Linked DNA regions of Breoghania sp. L-A4. The main gene of each other region encodes a partner of the protein of the gene in region 2 in a complex. Links are inferred from orthologs where the notes say so. Each region holds a gene or a part of one and is shown on either strand. Other genes may lie near its edges. The genes, in order: tig and rpsG.

Region 1 (2,827 bases), 340 kb from region 2 along the record:
CATCAGGCCGTTTCGTCACCGATCAGCGAGGAGCGGTCGACAATCACCTTATCGACGATTCCGAAATCCTTCGCCTGCTCAGCGGTCATGAAGTTGTCGCGCTCGAGGGCTTCCTCGATCTCCGACAGCTCGCGGCCGGTGTGCGTGACATAGATATCATTCAACCGCCGCTTCAGCTTCAGCATTTCCTGAGCGTGCAGCTGGATGTCGGACGCCTGGCCGCGGAACCCGCCCGACGGCTGGTGCACCATGACGCGCGCGTTCGGCAGCGCATAGCGCGAGCCCTTGGCGCCGGCGGCCAGCAGCAGCGAGCCCATCGACGCGGCCTGGCCGATGCACAGCGTGGAGATCTCTGGCCGCACGAACTGCATCGTATCATAGATCGCGAGACCCGACGTGACGACGCCGCCCGGCGAGTTGATGTAGATCGCGATTTCCTTGGAGGGATTTTCAGCCTCCAGGAACAGCAGCTGGGCACTGACCAAGGTCGCCACATGGTCCTCGATGGGACCCGTGATGAAGATGATCCGTTCCTTCAAGAGCCGTGAGAAAATGTCATAAGAACGCTCGCCGCGGTTGGTCTGCTCGACAACCATCGGCACAAGCGTGCTCATATAAAAATCGACGGGATCCTTCATAAGTCATCCATGGCTTGAAGGCGCGCTATGCGCTGAATATCGAACGACCCGACGACCTGAGAACGGTGCCGAGTCGCGAAGGGAACTCAATACATAGGCGAGAACGGCGCGTCCTTAAAGAGCGGATCCGCGCATGCGCAGCCGACCGCAAGGCCGACTGCGCACATCGTTAACAGACGGATCAGGCCGCCGTGTCCGAACCTTCGTCTTCATCGGCGCTGAGCAATTCTTCCTTGGTCACCACCTTGTCGGTAACCTTTGCCAGCTCCAGAAGATAGTCGACGATCTTGTCCTCGTAGATCGGCGCGCGCAGGCTTGCGAGAGCCTGCTGGTTCTTCTGGTAGAACTCGAAGACTTCCTTTTCCTGGCCGGGATACTGACGAATCTGGTCGTACAGAGCGCGCTGCACTTCGTCATCCGAGACCTGGATGTTGTTCTTTTCGCCGATTTCCGACAAGACGAGGCCGAGACGCACGCGCCGCTCCGCGATCTTGCGGTAGTCCGCGCGGGCCTTTTCCTCGTCCGTGTCCTCATCCGCGAAGGTCTTGCCCGACTGTTTCATGTCGGCCTCGACCTGGCGCCAGATGCCTTCGAATTCGCTTTCCACCAGCTTCGCGGGCAGATCGAAGGTGTATTTGTCGTCGAGCTTGTCGAGCAGCTGGCGCTTGACCTTCTGACGCGTCGCGGCGCCGAACTGGCTCTCGATCTGCTGGCGGACGGCGTCCTTCAGCTTGTCGAGCGACTCCAGTCCCAGGCCTTCGGCGAAAGCGTCGTCGATGGTCAACTCGCCGGGCGCGGCCACTTCCTTGACGGTCACCTCGAAGACGGCTTCCTTGCCGGCCAGATGCGCGGCCTGATAATCCTCGGGGAAGCTCAGCTTGACCTGGGTCTTGTCGCCGGCCTTCACGCCAACGAGCTGCTCCTCGAAGCCCGGAATGAACTGGCCGGAACCGAGCACGAGCTTGGCATCCTCCGCCGCGCCGCCCTCGAACGGCACGCCGTCGATGCTGCCGACATAATCCATCGTGACCTGATCGCCATCCTCGGCCTTGGCGGTCTTCGCCTTCGCCTCGAAGGGCCGGCTCTGGGCGGCGATCTGCTCGACCTGCTCCATCACGCCTTCTTCGGAGATCTCGATGATCGGACGCTCGATCTCGATGTCGCTGAAATCGATGATCTCGAATTCCGGCAGAACCTCGTAGGTCATCGTGAAGGCCAGATCGGCGCCCTCTTCCATGACCTTCTTCGCGTCGCCTTCCGGCAAGTCGATTTCCGGCTGCAGCGCCGGGCGCTCGGAGCGGTCCTCGACGGCCTTCTGGGTGCTCTCGTTGAGCATGTTGTCGAGGATCTCCGCCGTCGCCTGGCGGCCGTACATCCGCTTCAGATGGGAAATCGGCACTTTGCCGGGGCGAAACCCCTTGATCTGAGCCTTGGACTTCATGTCCTCAAGATAAGCGTCGACTTTGCCGGCGATATCGGATGCCGGAATGACGATCTTCAGCTCGCGTTTCAGCCCTTCGGACAGGGTTTCGGTCACCTGCATGATATTGTTCTTCGTCCTCGATCTGGAACGTCATCCAACCGTTCGATGGAAGCCGTATGACTTCGTTGGCGGCGCATCGTTCATGACGTGAAATGGGTCTTGCCGTGCATGTGTCTTCCCTGACCCGCATGTGTCAAGACCACAGCACCAATTTTACCGGCTTTGGAAGTCCCACACGCGTCCAGCGCGGCTCGCGCGGCACCCCATGCGCGCCGGCGCAGGAACCGGGTGATGCGCAAACCCGGCGCGAAAGCCGCCCGGGATATGTCGTTGGTACGGCTGGAGGGACTCGAACCCCCACGTCAAAGACACTTGGACCTAAACCAAGCGCGTCTACCAGTTCCGCCACAGCCGCACGGTACGCCAAAGCGCGGCCTCTATAGCACTGGCCCCACCGGCATCAAAGCGAAATCCCGACGCCGCTCGAACCGCCGCCGATATTCCCCACGCTGACGAACCTCCGCCGCAAACCGGCCGATTCCAAGGCACGACGCCCCCGGCGTCCCTCAAGCGCAGGATTTGGTGGAGGCATCCGCGCACAGCGGCGCCAGGACCGCCGGCATGGCGGGCGGCAGATCCTCCGCGATCAATCCGGGGCCGCACTGCGCGCCCGCCGCCCCGTGGCACCACACGGCCATGCAGGCCG
Region 2 (3,731 bases):
CGGTCTTCATCATCGTAGGCCGCGTGTGGGAGGAAACCTCGGGCACGCCCGATGATGCGATCCCGGTGAACATCTTCCTGACGGCCCCGGACGACGACAGCGCGGTGCGCCGGGCGCTCGAGGCCTTGGCGAAGGAAGGGTATGCGGAAACCGAGCTCGACCAGATCGGGGCGCTGACCGAAGAGCCGGAGGACCCCACGTTCGAGAGCGCCTACCAGGATGCGCTCGAGGGCAACGTCGCCGTGGTGGCGTTCAGGGAGTAGAGCGGCGTCTGAGCGCTCTTGCACGAACGAAACGGGGGTGTCCATCGGGCGCCCCTTGTTGATTCCGGAACATCGCGCGATCCCGGGCCGGCGGACGCCGTCAAGCGAATCTCCGTGAAGGGGAATCGGTCCGTTGGGCCGAATCCGTACCAGGCCGGGGCAGCTGATTCACCATCCGTTCAAGTTTCGGATGGTTTCCGGGGATCGCCGGTGTCCGCCGCCTCGCTGCGCCGGCATGGGGTGAACCGGGACGGTAACAATCATGCGCAGGCGCGTCATTCCGGGGTCTTATGTTACGCCATCGGCTCGAAAACCGGCTGGAATCCTCGATATTGGCGTTTGCGGGAGAGGGCGCTGAGATTTCTGCCGTTTCCCCTTGACGTGGGCCCCGGCGATAGCTAATTTCCGCGCACTCCCAAGGCAGGCGGTAAGCGTTACCTCTTCCGGCGCGACTAGTACCGGAAACCAATTCGCTTAAACGCTGCCGGGGTTCATATGGCGACATAACGTCAAATAGCATGATCGCGGGGTAACCCGTGATCCTCTGGTTTCGCAGCGCCGTCCATGCTTGTCACGCGTGGAAGCGCGTATTCGCATGTGCGGATGGTGCTGCGGCAGGTGGACAAGGTGAAGGGCTAAATATGCCAACCATCAACCAGTTGATCCGTAAGCCGCGGAAAGATCCGCCGAAGCGGAACAAGGTTCCGGCCATGGAGGCCTGCCCGCAGAAGCGTGGCGTTTGCACGCGCGTCTATACGACGACGCCGAAGAAGCCGAACTCGGCTCTTCGTAAGGTTGCAAAGGTCCGTCTGACGAATGGCTTCGAAGTCATCGGGTACATCCCCGGTGAGGGCCATAATCTGCAGGAGCACTCTGTGGTCATGATCCGCGGCGGCCGCGTCAAGGATTTGCCTGGCGTGCGCTACCACATCCTTCGCGGTGTCCTTGACACCCAGGGTGTCAAGGATCGCAAGCAGCGCCGTTCCAAGTATGGCGCTAAGCGGCCGAAGTAATCGGCTTCAATCGTTCCCTTAAATGGGTTGAGGATAAGATAGATGTCCCGCCGTCATCGCGCTGAAAAGCGAGAGATCCATCCGGACCCCAAGTTTGGGGACGTTGTCATCACGAAGTTCATGAACTCCGTGATGCTCGACGGCAAGAAATCTGCCGCCGAAAGCATCATTTATGGCGCCTTCGATCTGATCGAAGGCCGGTCCAAGCAGGACCCGGTTACCGTGTTTCACGAGGCACTTGTCAACGTGATGCCGCAGGTGGAAGTCCGCTCCCGCCGTGTGGGTGGGGCGACCTACCAGGTGCCGGTCGAGGTTCGCAACGAACGTCGTCAGGCACTGGCCATCCGCTGGCTGATCAATGCCTCGCGGGCTCGTAACGAGAAGACCATGGTCGAGCGTTTGGCCGGGGAGCTTCTTGATGCGGGCAGCAATCGCGGCACCGCCGTCAAAAAGCGTGAAGATACGCACCGGATGGCGGAAGCCAACCGTGCCTTCTCGCATTATCGCTGGTAAGCCTGAAGGTCTGACATCATGGCGCGCACGCATAAAATCGAGGACTACCGCAATTTCGGCATCATGGCTCACATTGATGCGGGAAAGACCACGACGACGGAGCGGATCCTCTACTACACCGGCCGTAGCCACAAGATCGGCGAAGTCCATGACGGCGCTGCCACCATGGACTGGATGGAGCAGGAGCAGGAGCGTGGCATCACGATCACGTCCGCTGCAACGACCTGTTTCTGGAATGAGAAGCGCCTGAACATCATCGACACCCCGGGCCATGTGGACTTCACGATTGAAGTCGAGCGTTCCCTGCGTGTACTTGATGGCGCGGTCGCGCTTCTCGACGCCAACGCCGGTGTTGAGCCGCAGACGGAAACTGTCTGGCGTCAGGCCGACAAATATCACGTCCCGCGGATGATCTTCGTCAACAAGATGGACAAGCTCGGCGCGGACTTCTTTCGCTGCATCGAGATGATCGAGAAGCGCCTCGGCGCCAACCCGATCTGCCTCCAGCTGCCGATCGGCGCCGAGAACGAGTTCGCCGGCGTCATCGATCTGATCAAGATGAAGGCGATCATCTGGGACGAAGAAGGCCTTGGCGCTTCCTTCCATGAGGAAGACATCCCCGCCGAGCTGGCCGACCAGGCCCAGGAATATCACGATCTGATGATCGAGAAGGCGGTTGAAGTCGACGACACGGCGATGGAAGCCTACCTCGAAGGCGTCATGCCTGATGATGCGGCGCTGCAGAAGCTGATCCGCAAGGGCACGCTGATTGGCGAGTTCGTGCCGATCCTTTGCGGCACCGCGTTCAAGAACAAGGGCGTGCAGCCGCTTCTCGACGCGGTTGTCGATTACCTTCCCAATCCGACGGAAGTGCCCCCGATCAAGGGCATCGACGCGAAGACGGAAGAAGAGATCACCCGCCAGGCCTCCGACGAGGAGCCGCTCGCCATGCTGGCGTTCAAGATCATGAACGACAGCTTCGTGGGCTCGCTGACCTTCTGCCGCATCTACTCGGGGAGGCTCGACAAGGGCATGTCCCTGATGAATACGGTGAAGGAAAAGCGCGAGCGCGTCGGCCGCATGATGCAGATGCACTCGAATTCGCGTGAAGACATCGAAGTGGCCTATGCAGGCGACATCGTGGCCATCGCGGGCCTCAAGGACACCACGACGGGCGACACCCTTTGTGATCCGCTGAAGCCGGTGATCCTGGAGCGCATGGAATTCCCCGAGCCGGTCATCGAGATCGCGGTCGAGCCGAAGACCAAGTCTGACCAGGAAAAGATGGGCCTCGCGCTCAACCGCCTGGCGGCCGAGGATCCGTCCTTCCGCGTCAAGACCGACGAGGAATCCGGCCAGACGATCATCGCCGGCATGGGCGAGCTTCATCTCGACATTCTCGTCGACCGCATGAAGCGCGAGTTCAAGGTCGAGGCGAACATCGGTCAGCCGCAGGTGGCTTATCGCGAGACGATCACCAAGACCGCTGATGTGGATTACACCCACAAGAAGCAGTCGGGCGGTTCGGGCCAGTTCGCCCGAGTCAAGATCACGATCGAGCCGGGCGAGCAGGGTTCGGGCTTCCTGTTCGAAAGCAAGGTCGTCGGCGGCAACGTGCCGAAGGAATACATCCCTGGCGTCGCCAAGGGCATCGAGAGCGTGATGACGTCGGGTATTCTCGCCGGCTTCCCGATGCTCGACGTCAAGGCAACCCTGACGGATGGCGCCTACCACGATGTGGACTCCAGCGTGCTGGCGTTCGAGATCGCGGGCCGCGCGGCCTTCCGCGAGGGCATTCAGAAAGCCGGGCCGAAGCTGCTGGAACCGATCATGATGGTCGAGGTGGTGACACCGGAAGACTACATGGGCGATGTCATCGGCGATCTGAACTCGCGCCGCGGTCAGATCACCGGCACCGAGAACCGGGGTGTCGTCACCGTGG

What was found.
Region 1: the proteins of rpsG (region 2) and tig are in contact, whole or in part, in a crystal structure (PDB 3GTY), measured with the Thermotoga maritima proteins. The link is inferred for Breoghania sp. L-A4 from one-to-one orthologs. Residues at the interface, in WP_004081843.1 of Thermotoga maritima: Lys34, Lys52, Lys55, Glu59, Arg62, Gln63, Glu66, Asn67, Lys69, Val71, Arg95, Ala109, Lys110, Lys111, Gly112, Arg113, Pro114, Glu117, Glu121, Ile124, Ala125, Tyr127, Asn128, Asn129, Thr130, Gly131, Lys135, Asp139, Arg142, Met143; in WP_004081061.1 of Thermotoga maritima: Glu122, Val124, Val129, Leu130, Tyr133, Glu188, Gly259, Ile262, Tyr263, Glu266, Ser270, Glu273, Gln274, Glu277, Arg308, Gln311, Ile312, Ser315, Tyr316, Glu325, Arg329, Arg336, Leu363, Phe366, Trp367, Arg373, Leu377, Arg381, Leu384, Glu387.

Annotation. Positions count from the first base shown.
Region 1 is NZ_CP031841.1:2,897,282-2,900,108, forward strand. It holds tig (trigger factor), read right to left. Parts: upstream 2,182-2,827; coding sequence 820-2,181; downstream 1-819. Other genes in the region: clpP (ATP-dependent Clp endopeptidase proteolytic subunit ClpP), read right to left, coding at 3-638; D1F64_RS13175 (NAD(P)H-hydrate dehydratase), read right to left, coding at 2,688-2,827. UniProt on the Bacillus subtilis protein: Involved in protein export. Acts as a chaperone by maintaining the newly synthesized protein in an open conformation. Functions as a peptidyl-prolyl cis-trans isomerase.
Region 2 is NZ_CP031841.1:3,238,216-3,241,946, reverse strand. The notes cover bases 89-3,053. They hold rpsG (30S ribosomal protein S7), read left to right. Parts: upstream 89-1,318; coding sequence 1,319-1,789; downstream 1,790-3,053. Other genes in these bases: fusA (elongation factor G), read left to right, coding at 1,808-3,053; rpsL (30S ribosomal protein S12), read left to right, coding at 905-1,276; D1F64_RS14795 (regulator), read left to right, coding at 89-263. Outside these bases: more of D1F64_RS14795, read left to right, coding at 1-88; more of fusA, read left to right, coding at 3,054-3,731.